Regions from separate parts of the Caldanaerobacter subterraneus subsp. tengcongensis MB4 genome, predicted to be linked through region 2. Evidence: a T-box and tRNA genes for the amino acid it is inferred to sense, from the RefSeq annotation. Region 2 holds a T-box; the other holds one or more tRNA genes.
The links. The T-box of region 2 lies ahead of metG (methionine--tRNA ligase). A T-box ahead of a tRNA ligase gene usually reads a tRNA of that ligase, here a tRNA-Met.
Positions count from the first base shown of each region.

Region 1: it has a tRNA-Met gene. The T-box ahead of metG (methionine--tRNA ligase) is inferred to sense a tRNA for this amino acid. The anticodon was not compared.

Region 1 covers NC_003869.1:2,318,603-2,326,364, reverse strand. The annotation lists gene TTE_RS14510 (hypothetical protein) at 516-650, opposite strand; gene TTE_RS13965 (hypothetical protein) at 789-932, opposite strand; gene TTE_RS11655 (recombinase zinc beta ribbon domain-containing protein) at 1,133-1,729, shown strand; tRNA gene TTE_RS11650 (tRNA-Met) at 1,731-1,807, opposite strand; tRNA gene TTE_RS11645 (tRNA-Met) at 1,813-1,889, opposite strand; tRNA gene TTE_RS11640 (tRNA-Leu) at 1,894-1,983, opposite strand; gene TTE_RS11635 (ISLre2 family transposase) at 2,133-3,536, opposite strand; gene TTE_RS11630 (DUF3006 domain-containing protein) at 3,831-4,058, shown strand; gene TTE_RS11625 (ComEC/Rec2 family competence protein) at 4,065-4,991, shown strand; gene TTE_RS11620 (B3/B4 domain-containing protein) at 5,030-5,734, opposite strand; gene TTE_RS11615 (YecA family protein) at 5,983-7,305, opposite strand; gene TTE_RS11610 (Gfo/Idh/MocA family protein) at 7,500-7,762, opposite strand, start outside.
Region 2 covers NC_003869.1:108,846-116,607, forward strand. The annotation lists gene TTE_RS00535 (nucleoside recognition domain-containing protein) at 1-406, shown strand, start outside; gene TTE_RS00540 (spore maturation protein) at 412-933, shown strand; gene TTE_RS00545 (CCA tRNA nucleotidyltransferase) at 1,008-2,408, shown strand; T-box leader at 2,482-2,714, shown strand; gene metG (methionine--tRNA ligase) at 2,768-4,684, shown strand; gene TTE_RS00555 (TatD family hydrolase) at 4,695-5,465, shown strand; gene TTE_RS00560 (ubiquitin-like domain-containing protein) at 5,604-6,620, shown strand; gene rsmA (16S rRNA (adenine(1518)-N(6)/adenine(1519)-N(6))-dimethyltransferase RsmA) at 6,659-7,465, shown strand; gene TTE_RS00570 (hypothetical protein) at 7,537-7,762, shown strand, end outside.

The sequences.
Region 1 (7,762 bases), 480 kb from region 2:
CATAATACCAATATGGTAGACTTCGAAAAGTATTTGATGAAGAAATAGTTGATATATTGCTGTTTCCTCTGCTGCGGGCTGTGCAATTTTTTATTTGTGACTTAAAGGTATTGTCCTGCTCTTGCTTACTGCTACCTTTTGGCTACCACGGTAGTTTATTTATTTGTTTTGTATATCGTTATTCCTAATTTTTTCTTGTTTCTTTATAATGTTGACCACGGTTGTTCTTACTTCTACTACAGGATACTACCGCATATTCGAAATTTACTGACTACCTGTTCCTCTATGTGTCCAGGTATGCTAAAAAGCGACACCTCTTTTGCAGAGTTTTTGGAATAGTTAAAAGTTCTTTTTTATTGTATAGAATTTTAACGAAACTTTACAGTACAATTTTCTTAACTCTATACAATGCTCGGCTTTAAATTTTTTAAACAGATTTTAATAGAAAGTTCACTTTAGACTGCTTCTCCTATGAACAAGCAGAGTATTAATCTCTCACAATTACAAAAATTCCATCATATCTTCCTCACACAGACCTTTTCTACGAAAAAATCAGGAAATTTCTTAACTACAAAAGCGTCTCCTCTTTTAAGCCTCTTTATTTCATCGGGATGAACAATAAAGCTTTTCTCTTCTTTAACTGTTCCCATCCCAGTAGGGGAAATCTCATTAACCTGCATGGTAATGGTTATGTCATCTTTTGTTCCTATGAGCGACGATAAAAGCTCAGCTGATACCGGTACATCCTGCCTGTGTAAATTCTCTGCTATTCATCCTTAAGCCCTCGCTTAAATATTTGTGCAAAGTTTTTTCAGCCTCCTGTATGAAGCTTTTACACCTACTTTAAACTTTTTGGAAACCTGGTTAACTGTTACATACTTCATTCTGTTTATCCAGTACAAAATCCTCAAATCCCTTTCAGTAAGCTGCATAAAACCACCTCCTGAAAAATAAAGATAGAGTATGGAGCTTATCCTAGAGAACGATCTCTTTTTTAATGGAAGTTCTATTCCTACAAGCCCTGAAATGGTTTATTCGATTTTAGAGAAGTACAGAAGAGAATGGAGAAAAACAAAAAGCAGCAGACCAGCTATACAGCGCAGAGAATCTATCTTCTTTCAGGGCTTATAGAGTGCGGTGTGTGTGTGGTTTGTCCATGGTTGGTACCCTCAGTAAAGGTCAATATACATACTACCGCTGCAACAATAAAAGCAAAAAGAAGGCTTGTGACAACAAAGACGTAAACAAAGAGATGATAGAGCAGTACGTCATAGATGAACTTCTTCAAAGAGTCTTTTCTGAAGATGCATTACCAAAGCTTGTTGAAAGATTAAATGAGGAAAATAAAAAACTTATCTCGGAAAGAGACGAAGAAAAGAAAAAGCTCTCAAGGCGGTATGAAGAAATCAAAAAAAGCATAAGTTCAATTGTAGATGTAATAGCAAAAGGCTACTTCCATTCCAGCCTCTATGAAAAATTAACAGAATTAGAGCAACAGAAAGCAGAAATAGAAGTGAGAATAAAAGAAATGAACAGCTTGCCCGACACTTCCTCTATAACAGAAGAAAAAATAATACAGTACCTTTTAAAAGACAAAGAAGTGTTGGAAGCGGGTGACCCTCACAAAATTAAGCAAATTTTACCAACATATATCAATAAAATAATCGTCTACCGTGATAGAATTGAAGCACATTTCAGGCTTTCGGTAGACGATACAGTTTGCGCATAGATGGTAGCGGCGAGTGGATTCGAACCACCGACACTGCGGGTATGAACCGCATGCTCTAGCCACCTGAGCTACGCCGCCATGTTTGGTTGCGGGGGTGGGATTTGAACCCACGACCTCCGGGTTATGAGCCCGACGAGCTACCGGACTGCTCCACCCCGCGACAGTGGTGCCGGAGACCGGACTTGAACCGGTACGGGCTTATTCAGCCCCCAGGATTTTAAGTCCTGTGCGTCTGCCAGTTCCGCCACTCCGGCGGAATCCCTTTGGACAGTATTAATTATATTATATAAGCTTTTTTAAGTCAATAGTTATTTTCTCCAAGATAGTGTCAAGATACTGTAGGATTTTTTTAAGACAACCCCTGAAACTTAGTTAATTTCAGCCTTCAACTTATCATGCTTTTTTATATAACTTGTGCATATTTTAATGCTCTTAAAACCCTATATATTGGCGTTACTTTCCCTATATTCAAAACTGTAATATTGTTTATCTTTTCATTTGTAGACGTTTTAACTCTCCTTACCGCTTCTTTTATTTGCTTCTTCGTTAATTTGTAACTTCCTGCATTTATATTCTTTTTCTTGCCCCATTCTACTTCTCTTAAGTCTCCTCCATTCTTGCTAAATACCCTTAATTTCGCCATTAGTTTTAATCCTTCTCTGCTCCACCCTAATGGATTCCTGCTTAGTCTTGCTGAAAATACATGGCTTATATGTCCTTCTGCACTGCACCCTATTACATCTTCGTCTTCGTTGTATATTTTTATCCCTTCCCAATTGTTTAGTATGTATTTCTTTGCTTCTTTTATCTTCTCTTTCTCTCTCTCTTCCTCTGCTGCCTTTATTAACTCATCAAATACCTTCTTTACTCTTTCTTTATCCCCTTCATTTATTGCTCTCCATATCTTATCCCTATACTTTGGCTCTTTTGATGTAGCTTTTAATACGTATTTGTTTAAATGATATCTGTCTAGTACAAACCTTGATTTTAATATCCATTTTAATCCCTCTTTTATCCACGGTGCCCCATCTCCTGCTATGTATATCTTCTCTATCTTCTCTTCTTTGTAATTGTCTTCTATGTAATTTGCTACATCTATCCATATGTCTTCAGGTTTCTCTCCTACATATGCTTTGTAATAGACATTCTTCAGTACGTTCCTTCCGTTTTTCTCTTCTCTACCTTCATGTATGTATACTAATCGTGGAGTTTCATCTCTCCCGTCCTGTAAAGGTACATGGTCCTCGTCTGCCTCTATGTATAAAACCCTTACTTCTTTCTTTTCTTTTATTTCTCTCTTTACTTCTACTTCCCCTATTTCCCTTATTGCATTTAATACCGTCTGTTTACTTAACTCCTCTGGACATGCTTTTTTACTACTTCTCTCATATGATTCTTCTATTGCGTTTTCTACTAACTTTATCTTTACTCCCTTTTCTATCCTATCGTGCCGTCCTATCTCTAATGCATCATCCACCAAATATGTATATCTCCCATCCTCTTTAGATTTGTAATATGTCCTCTCATATTCAATATCCCCAAGGACTGTCGTTAATCTCTTTTTATCTTTCCTCTCTACTACCCATTTTTCTTTCCTTCTCTTGTCTTCTTTTATTATCCTATCTAACTCTTCAATAATTGCTTCTATTGCCCCTCTACCTAGTTTGTCCGTGAGTTCCTTTATCCTTGCTACAAGCTCTGTAATATTCATTCCTTTGTTTAACAAATCACCAAAAATTTCTACTACTTCCTCAGTGAAATTTAGAGCATTTTGTAGTATAATATCCTCAAAGATATGTTTTTTCACAAGAGACACCCCTTTCTGTGATGTTTTGTTTCCAAGTTCTATTTTATCACAGGGGTTGTCTCTTGTTTTTTTCACTCAAAAAATCCTACGATAATTTTACACTATGTTTCTCCAAAGCTCCTGTTTGTTATGAATAAAGGCATGAGTTTGCTTCTGCCTTTGAATTAAGTGAGACAGGAGTTTATAATTATTATAGAAAAATCTATGTGGTCACAAGAAATTTTTCACTTTTTTCTCTACACTCAAACAGAACTAGTGTCAGTAAATTATTTAGTGTAATATGGAGGGATAAACGTGTGTGATGAAAATTCTAAATATTGTATAGTAGATCGGTTTGAAGAGGAATGGGCAGTAATAGAGTATAAAAATAAAACCTTTAATTTTCCAAAAGTTCTTCTTCCATTAAACGTAAAGGAAGGAGATGTAATTAAATTTGAAGTTATGGTAGATGAAGAAGAGACAAAAAGAAAGAAGGAAAGGATTGAAAAGCTTGCAGATGAGCTTTTTACAGAGGAGGAATAGTAGCACATGTTTAGACTAAAGGTAGCAGCACTTTTTACAGTAATGCTTTTAATATTTACTTTTTCAGGATGTACGTCTTTTCCACACAGTGAGTTTTCAAATGCTCAGAAATCTTATGACTCAATTACCGACAATTGCCAATTGCCAGCAATTTCAAGTGAAGATTTATCCTCCAAACTGGTTGTCAGTTTCATAGATGTGGGGCAGGGAGACAGCATATTTATAAAAACCCCTTCTGACAAGACAATGCTAATAGATGCTGGTACTCCTGAGATGGGGGAAAGGGTGGTTAATTATATAAAAAAGCAGGGCGTAAGGAAGATAGATGTATTGGTGGGCACGCACCCTCACACTGACCACATAGGGGGGCTTCCGGAAGTAATTCAAAATTTTGATATAGGTAAATTTTATATGCCAAAAGTAACTACGACTACTAGCGCATTTGAGAATGTATTAAAAGCGGCAAAAGCAAAAAAATTGCCAATATACGTGGCAAAGGCAGGGGTAACACTTTATTTAGGAACGGAAATAGAGGCTAAAATGCTTGCTCCAAACAGCTCTTACTATGAAGATTTAAATAACTACAGTGCAGTTATAAAAATAACTTATGGGGATACTGCATTTCTATTTACGGGTGATGCAGAAAAAGAATCGGAAAGAGAAATGCTTAACGAAAACTATAATTTAAAGGCGGACGTACTAAAAGTAGGGCATCATGGAAGTTCTTCATCTTCTTCATGGAGTTTTCTGAAAGAAGTGAGGCCCAAATATGCAGTTATCTCTTGCGGGAAAAATAATGAATACGGCCATCCCCACGGAGAGACTCTGGAAAAATTAAGTGAGTTGGGGATAACCGTATACAGGACAGATGAATGTGGCACAATTGTGGCAGTAAGTGATGGAAAGACAGTATCTTTTTTTAGAATCAAATAGGGTATAGCGTAAAATAGTTTATAAAATATTAATAGGATTTAGCCTATTTCTATGGAAGGATTGCTCGAGTCAAGGAAAAATGCTGATGTTTTGGTGCCAAAAAATTTTTCAAAATATTCAGCTATTTCATCTCTTGCTTTTAAAACAGCATCTTTATTGCAATCTGTAAAGCCATCTATAGGGATGAAAATATCGGTGCTTTCCTCAGTTATTTTTCCAATTTCTGATTGGCGCCAGATCCACCTGCGAGTTTTTATCATTTTTTCGTCAGCATATACCAGTTCCCCTTTTTCTACATATTCGGGCTCAGTTTGGCCAAAGGGCACAAAAGGTTCTCCTCCTTTTGTAAAACCCACTTTAAGATTTCCCTCTGCCTTTTTAAGGTCATGGGCTCCAATTGGAAGAGTGTATTTTAAGGACATGGCATTCACGAGATTTACTACATTGTTAATAGCAGGGATTTGCCCGTTTTTTAGGACACGTGTTGTTAAAGCTTCTACAGAACAAGGGAATTTATTAGGATTCATTCCTAACTTCTTAAAAGCCTCTCTATAACAAAGAATATCTGGGTGTTCTTTTATATTAGCACCTGAAAATTTTTCTATCGTAAGTTTAATACTTTCGTCAAGTAATGCAAGGATTTCATCATTTGTTCCATGATTGTCTACTCCCTTTGCTACAATTACGCCAAAACAAACATTAGGCAAAACCTTAAATACTTCCTCCTCAATTATGAATTTCACTTTTTATTCTCTCCTTTACAAATTAGCACTTAGTGTAGCAAGAAATACATTGTTTTTATCTTCTTTATTTCTCATTTGTTTTTTACCTCGTTGTGAGAGATAAGATTTGCTTTATTGCTTTAATGTGAATATACGACATAGAATGAAATAATCCTTCTTGTGTAAAAAATAAAAATGTGAATATCCCACATAAAAACTAATCTGTTATTTTGGGGAGGTATTAAATTAAAAGGGAACTGCGTGATCCATCAAAGAGGCAGTTCCCCTCTAATTAGGCCTTTTATTTTTTCTAAAATAATTTCTTGCGAATTACTCAGATTTTGTATATTTTCTTTCAATTTCTTATAAGCTTCTTTTAGTAAATCCCTTTCTTCAGTCATTTGGTTATTTTCTAAGTAAGAAACATATTTGTTAAAAAATTCATCAGAGATTAGTTTTTCAATTTCTACAGTTTCGTCAATTTCTTCAATCTTGTGTGGGAACTCAGCTACGTACCTTAAAATATTAGAAGAAAAGAGATTTTTGAATACTTTAAAATTTTCCGCGTTTGGAGGCAAAGTTAGTAGCTCACCTGTAATTTCAAAGCTCTTTTTTAATTCATCATTTTCAGTTTGCTGGGCTTTGGTGTACAAACTGTCAATAATACTTATTAAAGATTTTTCAAAAACAACCGGTTCGGCTAATATTTCATCTAAAGTATCAACTAAAAAATTAACAACTAAACTAAAAGGTAAGTTTTTTGTGGTGAATATTGAGAGCGTTTTTGATAAAAATTTAAGGTAAAACAAATATACAGTGAAAAAGGGCAGATCCAAAGGTTCTTTGATAATTTTATTCCAATTCTCCTCGATTAAATCACTCATTTTGGCAGTTATATACTCGTTGAAAGAAATATATTGAGAAGCTATTTCAAAGAATTTTTCCTTTCTTTTTTCCTCGTTATCTATTTTAGCAATTTCTTCAAAAGCTTTAGATATTTCCAGCATTGTAGCACCTACAATTACCCTCAAAAATGAATGATATTCATCTGTAATGGAAAGGCTTATTAAATGGAACAAATTTTTTAATTCTTCGTCGGTAAAGTCATAGTTTTGCAAAGCATATGAAATTTCTAAAAGATAGTTTTCTATTATGTATTGGTCGTGAAGCTCCAGCATTAAATTGTCTATTTTTTCTTCTTCATTTTCATTAAAAGTAAATTCAACAAACAACCTGCCGGGTATTCTCAAGTATTTTAACCTTTTGTCTTCAAATATAAAGTTTGTCATCTGCTGGAAAAAAGTTATTACGTCATCTTCAGAGTAATCTTCTTCTTCCATCCATGCTTCATCTACTAACTTCAATAATTTTTCCCCATTGAAGTATTTTTCATTTTTGTTTAATTTAATACCGTACAAGATGCTCAAAATTTTTATAAATTCTTTGCCTTCGCGGGAAATTACTGCATCTTTTCCAAGATAATTTGAAAGTTTTACTTCAAGTTCTTCAACTCTTGACATACAACATTTTTTATATTTTTTCCCGCTTCCGCATATGCATTCGTCATTTCTTCCAATATTAAATATTTTCATTTTCAGCCCCTCTCCAAATTGATAGATTAAATCACTAATTTATCTGTTTTTATTTTAACTTATGTAGCTCCAAAAGTCCAATCATTTTCTGTTAGAAGTTTAACTTAATTTTTATAACTGGATTACATGAGCAACAATATTTTAAAACTATATGTCAAAGTGAAAAAAATAAGGACAATAGGATATGAAATTCTCTACTCCTTATATAAGGAAATGCGTTTGAGCGATTTTGCTTTTAGAGAAACTTCTAAGGCTTTTCTGGCTATATAAAGACTTGTACTTACTTCATGCTGGGGATTTTCAATGGCTTTTAGAAGGTCTTGGAAAGCTTTTTGGACAAGTTCAGAGAAAACTTCATTTTTTTCTCTTTTTAATTTGTATTCTTTAGTGATAACTTGTCCTTCTTCAATTTTTTCGAGCTTAAAAGAAAGTGGGAGCCATCCCTCAAAGGTTATAT
Region 2 (7,762 bases):
GTCAGGGCTTATGGATATTGTAGCAAAAGTGCTAAAACCTGTAGTAACGAAAGTTTTTCCGGAGGTCCCCAAGGACCATCCAGCTATTTCTGCAATGATTATGAATATTTCTGCTAATATGCTGGGGCTTGGAAACGCCGCTACTCCTTTTGGAATTAAGGCTATGGAGTACCTTCAAGAGCTCAACAGAAAAGAGAGTGCCTCAAATGCCATGTGCCGATTTTTAGTTATAAATACTGCTTCAATTCAACTCATTCCCGCTGTTATGATAGGCCTTAGAGCATCCCTTGGAGCGCAAAACCCGGCGGATTTTGTAATTGTGAGCATTTTTTCTACAGCTACAGCTCTTACGGCAGGGTTAATTTTCAACAACTTTATTGAAAAAATGTCAATATTTAGGGAGTGATGTGTGTGGTAGAAATTTTTTCTGAATGGCTTGTCCCTGTTCTTCTTATAATTATACCTTTTTACGGTCTTGTAAAAAAGGCTAAAGTTTATGAGATTTTTATAGAGGGCGCAAAAGAGGGACTAGATGTGGTTGTGAGGATTTTTCCTTCTCTTTTAGCTATGCTGGTGGCTATAGGAGTTTTGAGGGCTTCTGGGGCTTTGAATTTGCTTGCCCAGATTTTGATGCCTTTCACTCAAAAGATAGGTATGCCTGAAGAGCTTGTTCCCCTTGCTTTGATAAGGCCTCTTTCAGGGAGCGGAGCTTTAGGGATTGCCACAGAACTTATGAAAACTTATGGTGCTGATTCTTTCATTGGCAAGATGGCTTCTGCTATGTACGGTTCTACAGAGACTACTTTTTATGTGCTTGCAGTTTACTTTGGAGCCGTAGGAATAAAGAATATAAGGCATTCAATCGTTTCTGGAATTTTTGCTGATATAGTGGCTATTATCTCTTGCGTTTTTTACAGCCGCATATTTTTTTAGGCCTTGTATACTTTTTCCCTTTTGTTATACTTATTATTGGTAGGCAATTTACCTTTTTGAAAGGAAGGATCTTCGTGGCTACAATACCCAGGCTCATAAGGAAATTAGGAAGAGAAGCCTATAATGTTTACATTGTCGGCGGCTACATAAGGGACAGGATACTGAACAAAGAAGCAAAGGACTACGATTTTGTAGTTAAAGGCAATGCAGAAGAAATCGCAAAATTGGCAGCTGAGAAGATGGGAGGCAGTTTTGTGCCTTTTATGGCAGAAAAAGGAACATATAGAATAGTGGTTGGAGATGAAATACTGGATTTCACTAATTTAAGAGGGAAAGACATATACGAAGATCTGGCCCACAGGGACTTTACAATAAATGCCATGGCTATTAGACTCACTGACCACTTTGAATTTGAATACATAATAGACCCTTTTGGAGGATTAAAGGATATAAAAAACAGAAAAATAAGACATGTGGCAGACTATACCTTTCGGGAAGACCCTTTGAGGGCTTTGAGGGCTGTGAGATTTGCTGCCACTTATAAATTTGATATAGATGAGGCGACAAAAGCCAAAATAAAGGAAGAAGCCCATTTATTAAAAAATGTTGCCCCTGAGAGGATAATGAATGAAATTTTTATGATAATAAGAGAAAAAGATTCGCATAAGTATTTGAGGTTGATGGAAGAGCTAAGTTTGATGGAAAATATTTTTGAAGAGGTAGCTAAACTCAAAGAGGTGGGTAAGTGCTACTATCAGCTTATAAACGCGTGGATACATTCTATAAGGGCAGTGGAGGAGTATGAAAACATCATAAGCGCTATGAGATTTCCCAAGGATGTAGAAGACCTTGTGAGTGAATACCTAGAAAAACCCATGTCTCCGGGAAATAAAGTTAAAGATATAATAAAACTGGGGATTTTGTTTCACGACATAGGCAAAGCTGATTCCATATACATCGACGTAGAAAACCGCCTCCACTTTTACAATCACGAGATAAAAGGTGCTGAGATAATAAAGAAAATGGCCTCCCGCATGAGAATTCCCAAAAAAGAGACAAACCTCCTGAAAAAACTTGTGCTTTACCATAAAAAGCCCCTCGATTACTACATTGAAGGGGTAAATAACAAGACACTTTTCAGGTTTTTCTATCATCTAAAAGATAACGCTATAGGTATTCTGCTAGCCTCTTTGGCAGATTACACTGCCAGCCGGTTAAGCTTTGGGAAAGAAGAGGACATACCCCGTTATGAGAATTTTATAACAAAACTTTTAAAGCGATATGTAGAGTTTAAAGAGACGGAAAAACCGCTGCTTTCTCCTCTAGACATAATATTAAATTTTGATGTGAAAGATGGCAAAAAGCTCGGGCAGATACTGTATGAGATAAGGAAAAACAGGTTTTACGGCGAAATAAAGACAAAAGAAGATGCCGTTGAGTTTATAAAAGAGAGAATGAGAGTGGAGAAAATATGAGGAGTTGAATAATAAAAAAGGGAGTTGACAATACTCATTATAAAGGGTATATTTAAGGATAAATAGAATATTGGAAAAGGCGATGAAGGAAAGAGTAGGAAGACTAGAACTTTTACAGAGAGTCGGGCAAGGTGAGAGCCGATAAAGTTCTAGCTTCTGAAGATGGCTCCGGAGCCGTACTGTCGAAGGCTAGTAGGCTTTACCGGGGACTCCCGTTACAGAGTAGGAGTGTGTTTGCACTCTGTGAGGCATGAGCCGCGAGGTTCATGCGAAGAAGGGTGGTACCGCGAAAATCTCGCCCCTTGCCGGAGGCGAGTTTTTTATTTAATTACTATAAAAAACTTGAGGAGGAGGTCAAAATGAAAAAGACTTTTTACATCACCACTCCTATATATTACCCCAGTGACAAGCTACATATTGGCCATTCTTACACTACTGTGGCTGCTGACGCAATGGCAAGGTTCAAAAGATTGACAGGGTATGACGTGATGTTTTTGACAGGTACAGACGAGCACGGGCAGAAAATTCAGAGGATAGCCAGAGAAAAAGGCATGTCTCCAAAAGAATATGTGGACGGCATTGTGGAATGGATAAAAGATTTATGGAAAACAATGGATATAAGTTATGACCATTTTATTAGGACAACTGATGCCTATCACGAAGAAATAGTGCAAAAGATATTCATGAAGTTGTACGAGCAGGGGGATATATATAAGGGAGAATACGAGGGATGGTATTGCACTCCTTGCGAGTCTTTCTGGACAGAAAGCCAGCTTGTGGATGGAAAATGTCCTGACTGCGGAAGACCCGTTGAAAGGGTTACAGAGGAAGGGTATTTCTTCAGACTTTCAGCTTATGGAGATAAGCTTTTGAAGTACTATGAGGAGCATCCAGATTTTATACAGCCAGAGTCCAGGCGAAATGAAATGATAAACTTTATAAAGGCTGGATTGGAGGACTTATTTGTCTCAAGGAGCACTTTTGACTGGGGAATAAAAGTGCCTTTTGACCCTAAGCACGTCATATACGTTTGGATAGATGCTCTTTCTAACTATATCACTGCATTAGGATATATGACAGAAAATGATGAGAAATTTAAAAAGTATTGGCCTGCAGATGTGCACCTCGTTGGTAAGGAAATTGTGAGGTTCCACACGATAATATGGCCTGCTATGCTCATGGCTTTAGGACTTCCTCTTCCTAAAAAGGTGTTTGGGCATGGATGGTTGATTTTAGAAGGAGGTAAAATGTCAAAATCCAAAGGGAATGTAGTGGACCCCAAGGAACTAGTGGACAGGTACGGAGTAGATGCTATAAGGTATTTCCTCTTAAGAGAAGTTCCCTTTGGTGCTGACGGCGTATTTTCAAACGAAGCTTTAATAAACAGGATAAATTCCGATTTGGCAAATGATTTGGGCAATCTTTTAAGTAGAACTGTCACAATGATTGAGAAATACTTTGATGGAGTGTTGCCTAAACCTTCTTCTCAAGAAGAAATAGATGAAGACCTCATAAATGTAGCGCAAAATTTACCACAGAAAGTAGAAGAATACATGGACAAGTTGCAATTCTCCAACGCCTTAATAGAGATATGGAAATTAGTGTCAAGAGCTAATAAGTACATTGATGAGACTATGCCGTGGGTGCTAGCAAAAGATGAATCTAAAAGAGGCAGACTGGGTACAGTTTTATACAATCTGGCAGAATCTTTAAGGTTCATAGGAATTTTGATATCTCCTTTTATGCCCAATACTCCTAAAAAGATGTTTGAACAATTAGGGATTACGGAAGATTTGACTACATGGGAAAGCTTAAAATTTGGGCTTTTGAAGGAAGGCACAAGGGTGAAGAGAGGAGAAATCCTGTTCCCCAGAATAGATGTTGAGAAAGAACTGGCATCTCTTGAAAAGAAAACTGAAGAAAAAACAAAAGAAACAAAAGAAGAGAAGATAGATTATATCACGATAGAAGATTTTTCAAAAGTTCAACTGAGAGTTGCTGAAATTTTAGAAGCTGAGAAAGTAGAAGGTTCAGACAAGCTCATTAAAATGAAGCTTAAAGTCGGGGAAGAGATAAGGCAGATTGTAGGAGGAATTGGCAAATATTACAGTCCAGAAGAGCTAATAGGCAAGAAGATAATAATTGTATATAATTTACAGCCGAGAAAGCTCATGGGGATTGAATCCCAGGGGATGCTATTGGCGGCCACTAATGAAGGGAAAATGGCGCTGTTGACGGTAGACAAAGACATAGAAAGCGGTTCTAAAATAAGCTGAGGTGATAAAATTGCTTATAGACTCTCACGCTCATCTTGAGGATGAGAAATACAATGAAGACAGGGAAAAAGTGATTGAGGAGTGCAAAAAGGACCTCACATTTTTAATAAATGTGGGGTCCAATATATTGACTTCTAAAAAGACCATTGAACTTGCCCACAAATACGATTTTATATACGCAACTGTGGGCATTCACCCTCATGATGCAGAAAGAGAAAAAGACAAAATAGAGGAAATAGAGAAGTTGGCTCTTGAGGATAAAGTGGTGGCTATAGGAGAAATTGGCTTGGATTATTATTACGGTGACCCTCCTAAAGAATTTCAAATTGAGGCTTTTGTGAAGCAGATAAGGCTCGCAAAAAAGCTTAAACTTCCCATTGTAATTCACGACAGAGTCGCCCATGAGGATATCTTAAAAATACTGAAAAAAGAATGGACACAGGATTTAAAAGGGGTATTTCACAGTTATTCTGGTAGTGTCGAGATGATAAAAGAAGTGATAAGTATGAATTTTTACATCTCTCTTTCAGGAACTGTCACTTTCAAAAACGCTAAAAAAGTTAGGGAGGTTGCAAAAGAAGTTCCTCTTGAATGGCTTTTGATTGAGACAGATAGTCCCTATTTGACTCCTGAGCCCTACAGAGGTAAGAGAAACAAGCCCACATATGTTAAATTTGTAGCACAAAAAATTGCTGAAATAAAAGGTATAAGTTTTGAAGAAGTTTGTGAAACAACCTCGCAAAATGCCATAAAGCTTTTCAATTTGCCCTCCTGTTTTTGATAGGTATCAAAAGTGTGAAAATTGCGTATAATAATTACATAACTGAAAAATTGTGTATAAAAATTTGACAAATTAATTTAATTGCATTAAAATTACTTACGACTCCCCTAAACCAAATTTTTAACAGGAGGGTATGGGATGGATACAGATGACCTTAGAAGGCGACTAAAACCGGTTGCCCTTGTAACACTGGTAGCAGTCGCTTTTGCGGCCATTGGCCTTTTGGCTTATGTGAATTTGAGAAAGGAAATAACCCTTCAGGATGAAAATAAAAAAATAGTGATAACTACCTTTGCATCCACAGTAGGAGATTTGCTAAAGGAAAGAGGCATTGAACTAAGGCAGGAAGATGTGGTCAAACCCTCTCTTAATACGCGGCTTAAAAATGGGATGACGATAACCATCAAAAGAGCAGTGCCTGTTACACTAAATGTAGGAGGGAAAGTAGAAAATATATACTCAGCAGCTTCTACTATAAAAGACCTGCTTTCTGAGAGAGGGATAGCTTTGGGGCCACAGGACAAAATCAACATGACTTTGGATACGCCTGTATTTGCTTACATGTACATCGACATCACAAAGGTGACGGAGAAGATTATAACTGAAGAAATAGATATACCGTATCAGATAGAGACAGTGAAGGACTATACGATGGAAAGGGGTCAGACTAGAATAGCCCAACAAGGGGAAATGGGGAAAAAAGTAAAAGTTATAAAAGTCACTTATGAGAATGGAAAAGAAGTAGCGCGAAACGTAATTGAAGAAAAAGTGATTAAAAACCCCGTTCCCCAGATCGTACGAGTTGGGACTTTAGGGGTTTTTACTACTTCTAGAGGAGAAATCGTAAGATACAGAGAAGTGAAGACAATGCTAGCTACAGCTTATGACAGCAGTGAAGAGAGCACAGGTAAAAAGCCTGGAGACCCCGACTACGGCATTACTGCGAGTGGAATGGTGGCGAGAAGGGGAGTAGTTGCTGTGGACCCCAGAGTTATACCGCTAGGAACGAGGCTGTATGTAGAAGGATACGGCTTTTGCATTGCAGCTGATACTGGAGGGGCTATAAAGGGCAATCGAATTGACGTGTATTTTCCTACCAGAGAAGAGGTCAGAAACTGGGGGAGAAGATACGTCAAAGTGTACATTCTTCAGTAGGGCAGGGGCTTCCCTGCCTGATTTTTTGAGGTGAAGATATGAAGGCGAAAAAGAAATGGGGTCAAAATTTCATATTTGACAAAAATCTTCTTTCAAAAATTGTGAGAGCTTCAGGAGTAGGAGAAGAGGACTTTGTGCTAGAAGTGGGTACAGGGCATGGGGGGCTGACAGAGGAACTTGCCAAAAAGGTTAAAAAAGTTGTATCCTTTGAAATAGATAAAGAGCTTTTTGAGATGAGTAGAGAAAAATTAAAAATCTATAAAAATGTGGTCATCATAAATGAAGACATACTAGAAGTTGACCTTTTAGAAATTGCTCAGGAGCATTTTGACGGAAATTCCTTTAAAGTCGTAGCCAATCTCCCCTATTACATAACTTCACCTATAATAATGAAAATGCTTGACTGCAAATTGGTAAAAGAGATGACTGTGCTTGTTCAAAAAGAAGTTGCTGAGAGAATATGCGCTTTACCAGGCACAAAGGACTACGGTATGCTTACTGTTTTTGTAAATTTCAAAGCAAAACCGGAAATACTCTTTAACCTTCCTCCGAAGGTGTTTGTGCCTCCTCCGAAAGTGGAGTCTTCTCTTTTGAAATTGAAAGTTTACGATAAGCCTTTAGTAGAAGTTAAAGACGAAAAGCTCTTTTCTGAAGTTGTAAGAGCAGCTTTTGGACAAAGGAGAAAAGTTTTGTCCAACTCTTTAAAAGTTCTCGGCTTTTCAAAAGAAGTTTTACATGAAACTCTTTTAAAAGTTGGAATTTCCCCTCAGGCAAGGGGGGAAACCCTTTCAATAGATCAGTTTGCGAATTTGGCAAATGCACTTTATCTTCTCATAAAAGAGTAATAATATTTCCCCTCATTTCATAATATGTAGTGCGGCAATGGATTTTTAGTGAAATGAGGGGGATTAAGCAAATGCCAGTGAATATATACAAGCGTTCTTATATAGTATTAAATCCAGAGGACAAAGGATGTTCTTTTGAAGGGAAGGAAGTCTCAGGATATCTAAAATTAGAATTTAGAGGGAATAGAGGGAGAGTGACTGCTGCCCTTCAAAACCTTAATCCTGATTATTCCTATAACTTGAAGCTTTTGAAATCGAACGGGGATGTAGTTGTGGTGGATTTTGGAGCCTTGAAAG